Regions from separate parts of the Bacillus cereus group sp. RP43 genome, predicted to be linked through region 2. Evidence: predicted binding sites of a transcription regulator. Region 2 holds the regulator's gene; the other holds the start of a gene.

Region 1 (7,865 bases), 1.0 Mb from region 2:
AAAAACGTAAATGGACGTGTGTATCGCTCACTTCAAGTTGGTTCATTCATACTAACTGACGAGCATTTCCGTGCTTTCTTACACCATACAGAAAGAAAAGAACAAGTCCGCATCGGTGAGCGCGTAACAGGTCGTATCATTGACGTAAAAGATGACGGTACAATCAACATTTCACTTCTTCCTCGTAAAGAAGAAGGAATGGAAGATGATGCAGCAGTACTTTATGCATATATGGAAGAACGAGGCGGAGCGATGCCGTTTTGGGATAAGAGCCACCCAGAAGACATTAAAGAACGTTTCAACATGAGTAAAGCTGCATTTAAGCGTGCACTTGGTAAGTTGATGAAAGAAGAGAAGATTTACCAAGAAGAAGGCTGGACTTACTTTAAGAAATAAAGTGGACTAAAAAGAACTATCTTTTCTCTAAATTTATTAGGGAAGAGATAGTTCTTTTTGCGTTCAGTAAAAGTTAGAAATATTGATAGAAGATGAAAAAGAACGACCTTATTTGAACAAATAAGATCGTTCTTTATTTTAGTTCTCTTTCCCAAAAAGATGAGAAAATGTATCTTTTAAGTCACTGTCGTTTATTTTAATATCCGCCTTTTTTAATTCATCTTGTAATAACTTTTGACCGAAGGAAGGGTCGGCAATACGTTCTTCTTCTAAGTCTTTACGGATAGAGTCTTTCACTTCATCGTAAGGTTGTAAATCTTTTTTATCAGTTAGTTTAATAATGTGATAGCCGTTTGGTGATTTAACGGGATTGCTAATTTGACCGGGTTTTAATTTGTAGGCAGCTTTTTCGAATTCAGGTGTCATTTTGCCTGCCCCGAAGTATCCGAGGTCTCCGCCATTATCTTTTGATACTAAATCTTGAGATTCTTGTTTCGCTAATTCTTCAAATGAAGTGCCGGTATCTAATTTCTTTTTTATTTCTTTCGCTTCATTTTCGTTACTTACTAAAATGTGACTAGCTTTAATTTCTGGTTTGTAGTGATCTTTCACATCTTTTTCTGTAACGCTTTGTTTAATCGCTTCATTCAATGCAAGTTTGAATCTAATTTGATTTTTGAAATCTTCTTCATCTTTTAAACGATTATTTTCTAGTGTTGCTTTGAATTGTTCTCCATATTGATCTTTTGCTCTTTTTACTTCTTTATCCACTGCATCATCAGATACTTTATATTTTTTAGTAATAACATCTTGTGCTACCATTTCGTATAGCGTGTCTTTTCCATATCGATCTTTCAATTGTTTTTCGAAATCGCTCTTCGTAATGGTTGAGTTTGTTGTTGTGGCGATTGTGGCCGAGTTATTTTTTTGTCCGCAAGCAGATAGCATTATTATACTTATTAGTGCAGTGATAATGAATATACTTTTTCCTTTCATGCTAACACCTCATCCGAATATGTTATCGCTATTGTAGAATATAGAAGTGAACATGAAGTGAATTTTTAATGTTTTTCCCCTGTAAAATGTAAAAAAAGTACATCAACATTAACGTTGATGTACGATGTAATCAAAGGTGATCAGTTTTCTTAGAATATGCACGCTTTCCTTGCTGAATATTTTTTTGCTCTTGTTCATTTTTTTGAGTGCGCTTTGCATTATTGTCGCGTGCTTTTTTGTCGTTATCGCTCGTATGTGGCATATGTATCAACTCCATTTCTAAACGTTGTACGTTTATCATTTCCTTTTTCGTAAAGACTATGTATAGCGGGGCATTTATGAATAATAAAGTGAAACTTTAATCAGTGGGGGGTCTTCATCCCCCGCTGATTATTAGCCCGCACCAATCGGGCTTTTACGGGCAGCCCGACCCCCACCTAACTTCTTTGCTTTCGCTGAATTTTGAGGTAGGGGTCTTACTGCCCGCAAATAGCGGGGTAAAGGTGGATTAGAAATGGATTTGAAGCTGAATTATACTGAACTTATTAAGAAGCTAATCGTTGTAATTATTGCAGGTTTATTAAATGCAATTGGAATGAATTTATTTTTAACACCAGCGAAAGTGTATGCGAGTGGTTTTGCTGGATTGTCTCAATTATTGTCACAAATATTAGGTGACTTTTTATCTATTCATATATCTACGGGTGTATTGTTTAGCTTATTTAATATTCCTGTCGTTATTTTAGCGTGGAAAAAGGTTGGAAAGGCTTTTACGTTTTTTAGTTTTCTTTGTGTTATATTTATGACTTTGTTTTTAGAAATTATCCCAGTTAGAGCGGTTTCGAACGATATCATATTGAATGCGATTTTTGGTGGTATTATTTCAGCGATTGGGGTAGGAATTGCTTTAAAGTGGGGTGCTTCTACCGGTGGCCTAGATATTATCGCCATGATTTTATCAAAGATAAAAGATAAGCCTGTCGGCACGTATTTTTTCTTCTTTAATGCAATTATCATTATCGCCGCGGGCTATGTGTATGGATGGGAAAAAGCATTATATACTTTGGTTACTTTGTATGTGTCAACGAGAATTATTGATGCGATTCATACCCGTCATGTGAAGATTACGGCATTAATTATTACAAAGAACGGGGCAAATGTGCGAAAAGCGATTCACTCTCGCTTAGTGAGAGGGATTACAACTATACCAGCAACAGGTGCTTATACAAATGAAAATAAAGAAATGTTAATGATTGTTATTACTCGTTACGAGTTGTACGAATTAGAGAGGGTTATTAAACAGGTGGACCCAGGTGCATTTACAAATATACTGCAAACGGTCGGGGTGTTTGGATTGTTTAGAAAAGATTAAAGAGGACCAAAGTTGGTCCTCTTTTTTAATGCAAATTCGTAATGTTTTGCAATTGCTCCTGCATTTCACGTAGCTGAACTTTTTCAGCAGTTGAAGAGTTTGCATAAGCAGAGTGCAAAGAATTTTTTGCTCTATAAACGAGTTCCTGTTGTTCAGCGCCACTTGAACAAGAAACAGCACTTGCAACAGCGTCTCTAGCTTGTTGGAATAGTAAGTTCCCCATTTAAACCCCTCCAAACGAAGAGTTACTTCTCGCTTTTTCTGCCTCAGCTAATGTACCTCTGTACGGGAATCTGGCATCATGCTTCATAACAGCATCGGCTCCTTGCTGGATAAAACGTTTTGATTTGTTCTTTTTACCCATTCGAAAAACCCCCCTTTATTTAGCTGAAAACAATTGACGCGCTTTCTCTTGCGTCTAATAATAGTATGAGCGTTTGGCGAGAAACTATAAGCAGGGAATTTTTAGATTACAATCCAAGAACCTCTTCTAAATATAGAGCGATACCATCTTCTTCATTCGTTAATGTTGTATGATTTGCGAGTGATTTTAATTCAGGGATTGCATTACCCATTGCGATTCCATGACCAGCAAATTCGATCATTTCAAAGTCGTTATCCTCATCACCAAAAGCGATAATTCGTTCTTTAGGAATATTGTAATGGCCTGAAATTTTTTGTAATCCGACAGCTTTATTTAATCCGCTTTTTACAATTTCAATAATTGGCCAAGGCGCACCCCATTTTCTATGGTCGATGACTTCAGCATGCATATCTGTTAAATGTTGGCGAATTGCAGCAGAATGCTCGTCATGTGCATCGATTAATAAGCAAGTTGGGTGGTCATTTAAAATATTTAATAAATCTCCTGTGAAAATCTTTGGAGAACCGAATTCAAAAATATGTTTTTTATCTTCATCAATTTCACGGACATACACATCATCCATGACTTCAGCATAGACATTTTTCACACCGAAATCAAAGCAAGCTCGGACGATTTCTTGCGCTGTTGAAAGTTCAAGAGGAGAGTGATGTGTTCCCCAATTTGAATCAAGTGGGTGATGCACGTAAGCCCCATTAAAGTTTACGATTGGTGTGTTAAGGCTAAGTTCTTTATAATAATCGTAACTAGCGCGGAATGGACGCCCTGTTGAAATAACGACAATATGTCCTTGTTCTTTTGCTTTTGCAATTGTGTTTTTAGTTCTTGGAGAAATTATTTTGTTGTCTGTTAATAATGTTCCGTCTAAGTCTAAAGCGATTAAATGTTGTTTGTTCATAATTTCACCTCTTATAATAATTTTTTGTTTCTATCTGTATTTCCGTTTTTAATATGCAGAAATAAGAGGTTAGACTGGGTGAAACTACTGTAGATGAAAGTTTCACTATATATCCATCTTACGTCGCGAAGCGCTGTGGTGTCTACTATTTCTCGTTGGAAATTAGGAAAAGTCAACATCTTTTTAGAAAGTTCAAACAATGTTTATTTCATTATGTACAATTTGTGAAAAGGGTTACATTGTTTGAATGATGCGACTTATAATGAACATGTAATCTTCTCGTATATGTTTGACTCTCCTTTGAAACTGGCCTAAACTTTGGTTGGTTTCTTTTTTTTCAACAAATATACCAACAATTCCTGCTTAAGCTTGTGTAATTATATATATGTACATGAGTAAACGGTAGTACTTGTTTCCTAAACATGACAGAAAAGCTTTCTTTTAAAATGGATATACTAATGAGGCAAGACGTCATGGAAGGAGAATGGAAATGGGACAAAATCGCAGGTTTCGTTCAGGGCAAAAGGCGCCAAATGATGGCATTTACGTAGAAATTGGTGAAACGGGAAGTATGGTGAAAGATCCACAAATGGTGAAATTAACTGCCGGGGAAAGGTTTCCAGAGAACGCAAATCATAACCGTCAGTGGACATATAAAAGAAAACCGTAACAGAAGCCGCAATCGTTATTGCGGCTTTTTTTGATTAGGAAAATGAATGTTACTTTTTTCTTTTTCCAATAATAAGTTGGAACTACATAAGCAAAATTATTGTATAAAAAAGTCAGTTGGCGTATAATCAAATCAAAGGTCAAAGAAAGTCAAACATTTGGAGGGCTGTAAAGATGGACTTAAATCAAATGACAACGAAAACACAGGAAGCGATTATGAGTGCTCAATCTTTAGCGGTATCTCATCATCATCAAGAAGTAGATACTGTTCATCTATTGCTTACGTTATTAGAGCAGCAAGACGGATTAACGGTACGTATTTTTCAAAAAATGAATGTCGATATAGAAGCGTTAAAGCAAGGCGCTGAAAGTTTAATTAAGAAAAAGCCTTCTGTAACTGGAAGCGGGGCAGAGGCAGGGAAATTATATGTAACAGGTGCTTTGCAACAACTGCTTGTAAGAGCAGGAAAAGAAGCGGAGAAATTGCAAGATGATTACATTTCAGTCGAACATGTATTGCTTGCTTTTTCTGAAGAAAAAGGCGATATAAATCAATTATTTACAAAATTTCATATTACGAAAGATAACTTATTACAGTCTTTAATGACAGTTCGGGGGAATCAAAGAGTGACTAGTCAAAATCCAGAAGCAACTTATGAAGCGTTAGAAAAATATGGCCGTGATTTAGTGGCTGAAGTAAGAGCGGGGAAAATTGATCCTGTAATTGGCCGAGATAGTGAAATTCGCCGCGTAATCCGTATTCTTTCACGCAAAACGAAAAATAACCCTGTTTTAATCGGAGAGCCAGGTGTTGGTAAAACAGCAATTGTTGAAGGATTAGCGCAGCGTATTGTGAAAAAAGATGTCCCAGAAGGACTAAAAGATCGAACAATTTTCGCTTTAGATATGAGTGCACTTGTGGCCGGAGCAAAATTCCGCGGTGAGTTTGAAGAGCGTCTGCAAGCTGTATTAAATGAAATTAAAAAGAGTGAAGGTCGCATTTTATTATTCATTGATGAACTTCATACAATTGTCGGGGCTGGTAAAACAGAAGGAGCGATGGATGCAGGAAATATGTTAAAACCAATGCTAGCGCGTGGTGAACTGCATTGTATTGGAGCAACAACGCTAGATGAATACCGTAAATATATTGAGAAAGACCCAGCGTTAGAAAGACGTTTCCAACAAGTATTAGCAGAAGAGCCAACTGTTGAGGATACAATTTCCATTTTACGTGGTTTAAAAGAGCGTTTTGAAATTTATCACGGTGTAAATATTCATGACCGTGCGATTGTAGCAGCATCTGTTTTATCAGATCGATATATTTCAGATCGTTTCTTGCCCGATAAAGCAATTGATCTTGTTGATGAAGCTTGTGCAACAATTCGAACAGAAATTGATTCTATGCCAACAGAATTAGATGAAGTAACGCGCCGCATTATGCAGCTGGAAATTGAAGAAGCTGCTCTTGGGAAAGAAAAGGACTTAGGTAGTCAAGAGCGCCTAAAAACATTGCAACGTGAATTATCGGATTTAAAAGAAGTTGCAAGTAGTATGAGAGCGAAATGGGAGAAAGAAAAAGAAGACATTCATAAAGTGCGTGACTTACGTGAACATTTAGAGCGCTTGCGCCGTGAGTTAGAAGAAGCAGAAGGAAATTATGATTTAAATAAAGCAGCTGAGCTTCGCCACGGGAAAATTCCAGCTATCGAAAAAGAGTTAAAAGAAGCGGAAGAGATGGGTGCACATAATAAACAAGAGAATCGTTTATTACGCGAGGAAGTAAGTGAAGAAGAAATTGCAGACATTGTTTCAAGGTGGACTGGTATTCCTGTCGCAAAACTCGTTGAAGGTGAACGTGAGAAATTATTACGTCTTGAACAAATTTTATCAGAGCGTGTTATCGGTCAAGAGGAAGCGGTAAGCCTTGTATCAGACGCAGTTCTTCGTGCTCGCGCTGGCATTAAAGATCCGAATCGTCCAATTGGTTCATTCATTTTCTTAGGCCCTACAGGTGTTGGTAAAACTGAGCTTGCAAAAACATTAGCACAAACGTTATTTGACAGTGAAGAGCAAATGATTCGTATCGATATGTCTGAGTATATGGAGAAACACGCAGTATCACGCTTAATTGGTGCGCCTCCTGGATATGTTGGATATGAAGAAGGCGGACAATTAACAGAAGCAGTAAGACGTAAACCATATTCTGTTATTTTGTTAGATGAAATCGAAAAAGCACATCCAGAAGTATTCAACATTTTATTACAAATGTTAGACGATGGACGCATTACAGATTCACAAGGACGTACAGTAGACTTTAAAAACACGGTTATTATTATGACTTCAAATATTGGATCTGCTCACTTATTAGAAGGGCTAGAAGAAGATGGTTCTATTAAAGAAGAGTCAAGAGAACTTGTAATGGGACAATTAAGAGGACATTTCCGACCAGAATTCTTAAACCGTGTCGATGAAATTATTTTATTCAAACCTCTTACAAGGAATGAAATTAAAGATATTGTTGATAAGATTGTACAAGAATTACAAGGGCGTTTAGCAGATCGCCACATATCATTAGAATTGACGGAATCTGCAAAAGAATTTGTTGTAGAAGCTGGATTCGATCCGATGTACGGAGCTCGTCCGTTAAAACGATACGTACAGCGTCAAGTTGAGACGAAATTAGCGAGAGAATTGATTGCAGGAACGATTACGGACAATAGTCACGTAGTTGTTGATGTTGAAAATAATGAATTAGTTGTTCATGTAAAGTAAAAAAAGAGTTCGGATAAAATCCGGACTCTTTTTAGTGTTGTTCTACTGGCTCGTTCGGAATCGCAGCTGCAATCGCTAATACTAATACCGCAAGAACAACTGAGAAAATAGACGCTTGGTTAAAATCGTATGTACCGCCAGTCATAGAGCCGATTACGTAGCTCATCATATGTACAAGCGCGAACGACCAAATTAATGCCCAAATGAAACGCATATTTTACACCTCTATTCGTTCAATCTGTCCTTATTGTAACACAATTGAAAAAAGAATATAGAAAAATATTTGTAGATTTTCCAACGCAAATTTGCATTCTGTTCATACATTATAAAAGAGTACTTTTATACGTTTAGAAAATAAGGCGGGGGAAAAATGAGTA
Region 2 (7,865 bases):
AACCCTCCAGTTTGCGCACGAAGCACGTTATCTATCCCTTCGCGTAGTGGTGTTCCTGGGGCAACGAGCTGTAGAATGTTAATCATACTTTTGACACGTTGCTTGTTTTCCTCCATAGCCTAGCCTCCTAATGTCAAACGAAGCGCTTCTCCTAAATTAGAAACACCTACTACCTCAATCCCATCTGGAATTGTCCATCCTCCCAAATTTTTTCTAGGAATAATAGCACGTTGAAATCCTAATTTCGCTGCTTCTTGTACACGTTGTTCAATTCTTGATACTCTTCTTACTTCTCCAGTTAGGCCTACTTCTCCTATTACCGCATCGGTTGGTGCAGTAGGTTTATCTCTGAAACTTGAAGCAATACTTAATGCAACGGCTAAATCGATTGCTGGCTCATCTAATTTCAAACCACCCGCGACTTTTAAATATGCGTCTTGATTTTGCAATAATAAACCTGTTCTTTTTTCTAGCACTGCCATAATAAGTGAAACGCGGTTATGATCAATTCCCGTCGCCATTCTTCGAGGATTTCCAAAACTAGTAGGGGAGATTAATGCTTGTATTTCTACTAAAACCGGTCTTGTTCCTTCCATTGAAGCAACCACTGTGGATCCTGCAACTCCAACTGGACGTTCCTCAAGGAAAATTTCAGAAGGATTTAGTACTTCTGCAAGACCTAGTTCCTTCATTTCAAAGATACCCATTTCATTTGTGGAACCAAAACGGTTCTTCACGGCTCGCAAAATACGATATGTATGGTGACGATCTCCTTCAAAGTAAAGAACTGCATCAACCATATGTTCTAGCATACGTGGTCCTGCAATTGCCCCTTCTTTTGTCACATGTCCGACGATAAAAATAGGAATCCCTTTCGTCTTTGCAAGTTTCATTAATTCCGCTGTACATTCACGTACTTGCGCTACACTCCCTGGGGCTGACGTTACTTCAGGTAAATGTATCGTCTGAATGGAGTCAATAACAACAAAAGCTGGATTCATCTCTTCAATGTGCGCTGCAATTCGTTGTAAATCAGTCTCTGCTACAACAAATAGATTACTACCCTTTACATGCAAACGATCTGCACGAAGTTTAATCTGCTTTGCTGACTCCTCACCTGATATGTATAGTACATCATATGAAGAATCGGCTAATTGCGATGAAATTTGTAATAACAATGTTGATTTCCCAATCCCAGGGTCTCCACCAATAAGTACTAAAGATCCATCTACAATCCCGCCACCAAGTACACGGTTAAACTCTTGAAATTTCGTTTCAATACGTGCCTCAGACTTTGTTTCTACCTCTGTTAAGCGTCTTGGTTTTGTTACTTCTGATTGAATTGCATTGGCATAATTAAGGCGTCTTGATGATACAACTGGTTCCATCTCTTCAACAAGCGTATTCCATTGACCACATCCAGGACATTTCCCCATATATTTTGGCGACTGATAACCACATTCTTGACATGTAAATTTTGTTTTCTTTTTAGCCATATCTTTTATAGTTCACTTCACTTTCATCTACAAACGTTTATCCTTCTCGTACAAGAAAGAGGGCTATCGCGTAGCCCTCTTTGTTTGTCTATACTTATTTTACCTTTTCCGCACTATGAATGACAAATGATTCTCCTTCTACATCAAAGATAACTTTTTGTCCTTTCTCAATAGCACCTTTTAACAGTTCTTCTGATAGTCTATCTTCTACATGTTTTTGAATTGCTCTACGAAGCGGACGAGCACCGTACTCTCGATCAAATCCTTTATCAGCAATTGCTGCAATTGCTCCTTCTGTTAAGTGCAATTCAATCTCTTGTTCTTTTAAGCGATTCACTAACTGATTCACCATAAGAGTTACAATTTCTTGAATATGTTTTTTCTCAAGCATATGGAACACGATAATTTCATCAATACGGTTTAAGAATTCTGGACGAAATGCTTTTTTCAATTCATCCATTACTTTACCTTTCATATCTGAATAATCGCGGCTCTCATCTTGTACGTTAAATCCAAGATGTTTATTACGTTTTAATGCGTCTGCACCAACATTAGACGTCATAATAACAATTGTATTACGGAAATCAACTGTACGTCCTTTAGAATCTGTTAAACGACCATCTTCTAATACTTGTAGTAAAATATTAAACACATCAGGATGAGCTTTCTCTACTTCATCTAATAAGACAACTGAATATGGCTTACGACGAACTTTCTCTGTTAATTGTCCACCTTCTTCATATCCAACATATCCTGGAGGAGATCCAACTAAACGAGAAGTAGAATGCTTTTCCATGTACTCAGACATATCGATGCGGATCATTGCATCCTCATCACCGAACATAGATTCCGCTAATGCCCTCGCTAATTCTGTTTTACCTACACCAGTCGGTCCTAGGAAAATAAATGAGCCAATTGGACGTTTCGGATCTTTTAATCCCGCTCTCGCACGACGAACAGCTTTTGCCACAGCTACAACTGCTTCATCCTGCCCAATTAAACGATCATGTAAAATTGATTCCAAGTTTAATAATTTATCTGTCTCTGTTTGTGCAAGTTTAGAAACCGGAATACGTGTCCATGTGGAAACGACATTTGCAATATCTTCTACTGTTACTTCTGAGTTTTCTTGTCCTTGTTTCTCTTTCCACTGACGCTTTGTATCTTCTAACTTTTCACGTAAACGTTGTTCCATATCACGTAAGGAAGCAGCTTTTTCAAATTCTTGGCTTTGTACAGCTGCATCTTTTTCTTTTCTAATTTCCTCAAGCTTCACTTCAAGCTCTTTTAAGTTTGGCGGTGTTGTATAAGAACGTAAGCGCACTTTTGATGCAGCCTCATCAATTAAATCGATTGCTTTATCAGGTAAAAAACGGTCTGTAATGTAACGATCTGAAAGTTTTACAGCCGCATCGATTGCATCATCTGTAATAGATACGCGGTGATGCGCCTCATAACGGTCACGTAAACCTTTTAAAATTTGAACTGATTCTTCTAAGTTTGGTTCATCAACATGAATTGGTTGGAAACGTCTTTCTAATGCCGCATCCTTTTCAATGTATTTACGATATTCATCTAAAGTTGTTGCACCAATACATTGTAATTCACCACGTGCTAAAGATGGTTTTAAAATATTCGATGCATCAATTGCACCTTCCGCCCCTCCTGCACCAATTAACGTATGAAGCTCATCAATAAATAGAATGATGTTACCAGCTTGGCGAATCTCATCCATCACTTTCTTTAAACGATCCTCAAATTCACCACGATATTTTGTTCCAGCAACAACTGTACCCATATCTAATGTCATAACACGCTTATCTCTTAAAGTTTCAGGAACTTCATTATTTACAATTTGCTGTGCTAATCCTTCCGCAATTGCTGTCTTACCTACACCAGGTTCTCCAATTAATACTGGATTGTTTTTTGTTCTACGGCTTAACACTTCAATTACACGTTGAATTTCTTTACTACGTCCAATAACAGGATCTAAGCGATTTTCACGTGCAACAACTGTTAAATCACGTGCTAGACTGTCAAGTGTAGGCGTATTCGCATTTGTTGATGAACCACCTTGGTGACCTGAACTAGCTTCATTACTTCCAAGGAGTTGTAACACTTGTTGTCTTGCTTTATTTAGGCTTACACCTAAATTATTTAAAACACGTGCTGCTACACCTTCACCTTCACGGATTAAACCAAGTAAAATATGTTCTGTTCCAACGTAGGAATGACCCAATTTACGAGCTTCGTCCATAGACAACTCAATAACTTTTTTAGCACGAGGTGTGTAATGTACTGTTTGAGAAGCTTCCGTGCCACGTCCAATTAATGCTTCTACCTCTTTTTGAACTTTCTCTGGACTTAATCCAAGAGCAATTAACGCTTTTGCTGCAATTCCTTCACCTTCGCGTACAAGCCCAAGTAAAATATGTTCTGTTCCAATATTATTATGCCCAATGCGAATTGCTTCCTCTTGAGATAAAGCTAATACTTTCTGTGCTCGTTCTGTAAATCTTCCAAACATCATAGAAATCGCCTCCTACTTGCGCTTAATTTTGTTCAATTCGTAATCGCTCACGGATTAAGGTTGCTCTTCGATAATCTCTTTCTTCTGGTCCTAGAGGTCCTCCTGCATATTGTTGCAAAATGCCCGGCTGAGTAAGAACCATTAACTCAGTTAAAATATTTCTCGATATACCTTGTATATATCCTAAGTCAATACCAAGTCGTACATCTGATAAGCAAGTGGCTGCTTCTGCAGATTGAATTAAACGACTGTTAGCTAGTATTCCGTAAGAACGATATACTTTATCTTCAAGCTCAATACTTGAATTTTGTACAATTAATTCTCTAGCCATTTTTTCTTGATGAATGATTTGTTGAATGACACTCTTTAAATCTGCAATAATATCTTCTTCTGATTTCCCTAGTGTCATTTGATTTGACACTTGAAATATATTACCTAACGCTTCGCTACCTTCACCGTATATTCCTCTTACTACTAACCCTAATTTTTGAATTACTTGTATAATACGGTTAATTCTTTTCGTTAAAACCAGTCCCGGCAAATGAATCATTACCGAAGCCCTTAATCCTGTACCAACGTTAGTGGGGCAACTCGTAATATATCCAAGCGATTCATCAAAAGCATATTCAACCTGTTCCTCGATCCAATTATCTATTTGATTGGCACTTTGAAGCGCCTCTGATAACTGCAAACCTGAAAATAGGCACTGAATCCTAACATGATCCTCTTCATTAAGCATGATACTTATATGTTCACTTTCTGATAGTAGGCATGCTCCGTATTCTGTTCCTGCAAGATTTGGACTAATTAAATGCTTCTCAACTAAAACTCTCCTTTGAAGAGGATTTAATTCATTCATTTTTAATAGTTCAAACGCCCCAAAAGGTTCTACAGGTTTATTTATAAACTTCTTCTTAAATAACTCATGAATCTGTTTAGCTTCTTCCTCGTTTTGCATAGTAGAGAATTGATATTTTTTAAAATTACGAGCCAAACGAATTCGACTACTTAAAACAATATCAGAATCAGGGCCATCCCCCTTCATCCATGGACTAATCGCTTCATTCATAATTCTGTCCAGTGACATAGAACTATTCCCCCTCTCTATGCTCACTAAGCTGATTTTCAAGACCTCGAATTTCATCTCGTACTTCAGCCGCTTTCTCAAATTCCTCTTTCTGTACATATTGTTTCAGATTGAGTTTTAGTTCATCTAATTCTTTCTTTAAGTAGATATTTCCTTCTATACGTTCAGGAATTTTCCCACAATGTTCTGTATGCCCACCGTGAAGACGTTTTAACAATGGTTTTAAATGCCCCTTAAATGTATCGTAACAAGAAGCACATCCAAAGCGTCCCACTTTTGTAAATTGTTCATATGTCATCTTACAATTCGGACATCTTGATATACTTGTATTTGAAAATGCATCTTGCCCTTCTTCAAACATCGCTGGTTCACTATGCAATAATCCGGCTAATAGGTCATGGAATGAAAAATTAGACTGCGGTGATTGAAAGAAAGACGTATAGCCACTTTGTTCTGCACATTGCTCGCAAAGATGAACTTCCGCCTTTTTTCCGTTGATTACTTTTGTATAATGTAAAGTTGCTGGTCTTATATTACAGTTTTGACAAGTCATCGCTATCTCCCACCTTTACAACAGGAACGATCTATCTCATGATACTTTTCATACATTACTAGATTGTTCTCTTTTCTTAATCCATTTAGTAAAAGCACATGTCATCTTTCAAAATTCCTACAATATTAAACTGCATTATCTTAGTTATCATTCTTAACAAAAGTTATATTTATTTATATTTCAGTGTTCTTAACATTGCGCATAATATTCGAGCCCTAAGTTCATCTCGAGAAGGAACATCCATTAATAATACAGAACGATCTAGTACGCTTAGCATAAGTTTAGCTTCACGATTTGTTATAATACCCTCTTCTATTAAACGTATAATCATGCTTTCTGCATTTCCTTGCGCAACACTATGATCAATCATATGAAGCATTTGATCAATAATGTCTATATCGTCATGCAATTTGACTTTTATAATGCGAATGTAACCCCCTCCACCTCGTTTACTTTCTACTACAAATCCTCTTTCTAGCGTAAAACGGGTATTGATTACATAGTTGATTTGAGACGGCACACAATCGAATCGATCAGCGATCTCATTCCTCTTGATTTCAATCACATTATTATTGCTTAAGTCAATAACTTGCTTTAGATATTTCTCAATGATATCAGATATATTTCTCATTTATCCGCCACCTTTATTGACTTTGACTATCTTTGACTTTAATTATATACGTATTAAAAAAATTTGCAACTCTTTTGCTTATTCACTATCCTAGCCACATTTCCCTATCTTTAATCAAAAGGACAATTCTTTAAGTAAAGATTTTTAAAATTACTACGAATTGTAAAAGGAAACACGAAAAAACACAAGTCAAAAGACTTGTGTTTTTATCTTGCTTGGCGACGTCCTACTCTCACAGGGACAAGGTCCCAACTACCATCGGCGCTAGAGAGCTTAACTTCCGTGTTCGGTATGGGAACGGGTGTGACCTCTCTGCCATCATCACCAAACTGATGAAGGTATATTCCTTCAAAACTAGATAACATTGCTTCATATTATATGGTTAAGTCCTCGATCTATTAGTATTCGTCAGCTCCACATGTCACCATGCTTCCACCTCGAACCTATCAACCTGATCATCTTTCAGGGATCTTACTAGCTTACGCTATGGGAAATCTCATCTTGAGGGGGGCTTCATGCTTAGATGCTTTCAGCACTTATCCCTTCCGCACATAGCTACCCAGCTATGCCCTTGGCAGAACAACTGGTACACCAGCGGTGCGTCCATCCCGGTCCTCTCGTACTAAGGACAGCTCCTCTCAAATTTCCTACGCCCACGACGGATAGGGACCGAACTGTCTCACGACGTTCTGAACCCAGCTCGCGTACCGCTTTAATGGGCGAACAGCCCAACCCTTGGGACCGACTACAGCCCCAGGATGCGATGAGCCGACATCGAGGTGCCAAACCTCCCCGTCGATGTGGACTCTTGGGGGAGATAAGCCTGTTATCCCCGGGGTAGCTTTTATCCGTTGAGCGATGGCCCTTCCATGCGGAACCACCGGATCACTAAGCCCGACTTTCGTCCCTGCTCGACTTGTAGGTCTCGCAGTCAAGCTCCCTTATGCCTTTGCACTCTACGAATGATTTCCAACCATTCTGAGGGAACCTTTGGGCGCCTCCGTTACACTTTAGGAGGCGACCGCCCCAGTCAAACTGCCCACCTGACACTGTCTCCCGGGTCGATAAGACCCGTAGGTTAGAATTTCAATACAGTCAGGGCGGTATCCCACCAGCGCCTCCACCGAAGCTAGCGCTCCGGTTTCAATGGCTCCCGCCTATCCTGTACAAACTGTACCAAAATTCAATATCAGGCTACAGTAAAGCTCCACGGGGTCTTTCCGTCCTGTCGCGGGTAACCTGCATCTTCACAGGTACTATAATTTCACCGAGTCTCTGGTTGAGACAGTGCCCAAATCGTTACACCTTTCGTGCGGGTCGGAACTTACCCGACAAGGAATTTCGCTACCTTAGGACCGTTATAGTTACGGCCGCCGTTTACTGGGGCTTCAGTTCAGAGCTTCGCTTACGCTAACCCCTCTCCTTAACCTTCCAGCACCGGGCAGGTGTCAGCCCCTATACTTCGCCTTACGGCTTCGCAGAGACCTGTGTTTTTGCTAAACAGTCGCTTGGGCCTATTCACTGCGGCTTTCCGTTAAGAAAGCACCCCTTCTCCCGAAGTTACGGGG

Evidence for each region. The regulator CtsR, encoded in region 2, represses protease genes until heat stress. The targets are predictions, from matches to a motif close to ATGGTCAATAAAGGTCAAACA.
Region 1: the regulator CtsR is predicted to act here: its motif matches at 4,850-4,870, upstream of clpB (ATP-dependent chaperone ClpB).

The regions. Positions count from the first base shown of each region.
Region 1 covers NZ_JARVHQ010000001.1:4,025,005-4,032,869, reverse strand. Annotated here, with positions in the region: gene QCI75_RS21055 (CvfB family protein) at 1-396, shown strand, start outside; gene prsA (peptidylprolyl isomerase PrsA) at 535-1,392, opposite strand; gene QCI75_RS21045 (DUF3941 domain-containing protein) at 1,523-1,654, opposite strand; gene QCI75_RS21040 (YitT family protein) at 1,907-2,764, shown strand; gene QCI75_RS21035 (DUF3813 domain-containing protein) at 2,790-2,987, opposite strand; gene QCI75_RS21030 (hypothetical protein) at 2,988-3,128, opposite strand; gene QCI75_RS21025 (Cof-type HAD-IIB family hydrolase) at 3,235-4,044, opposite strand; gene QCI75_RS21020 (YjzC family protein) at 4,535-4,714, shown strand; gene clpB (ATP-dependent chaperone ClpB) at 4,888-7,488, shown strand; gene QCI75_RS21010 (YjzD family protein) at 7,520-7,702, opposite strand; gene QCI75_RS21005 (lipase family protein) at 7,859-7,865, shown strand, end outside.
Region 2 covers NZ_JARVHQ010000001.1:5,056,808-5,064,672, forward strand. Annotated here, with positions in the region: gene disA (DNA integrity scanning diadenylate cyclase DisA) at 1-116, opposite strand, end outside; gene radA (DNA repair protein RadA) at 120-1,496, opposite strand; gene clpC (ATP-dependent protease ATP-binding subunit ClpC) at 1,591-4,026, opposite strand; gene mcsB (protein-arginine kinase McsB) at 4,049-5,113, opposite strand; gene mcsA (protein-arginine kinase activator protein McsA) at 5,118-5,666, opposite strand; gene ctsR (transcriptional regulator CtsR) at 5,836-6,297, opposite strand; rRNA gene rrf (5S ribosomal RNA) at 6,511-6,626, opposite strand; rRNA gene QCI75_RS26310 (23S ribosomal RNA) at 6,676-7,865, opposite strand, start outside.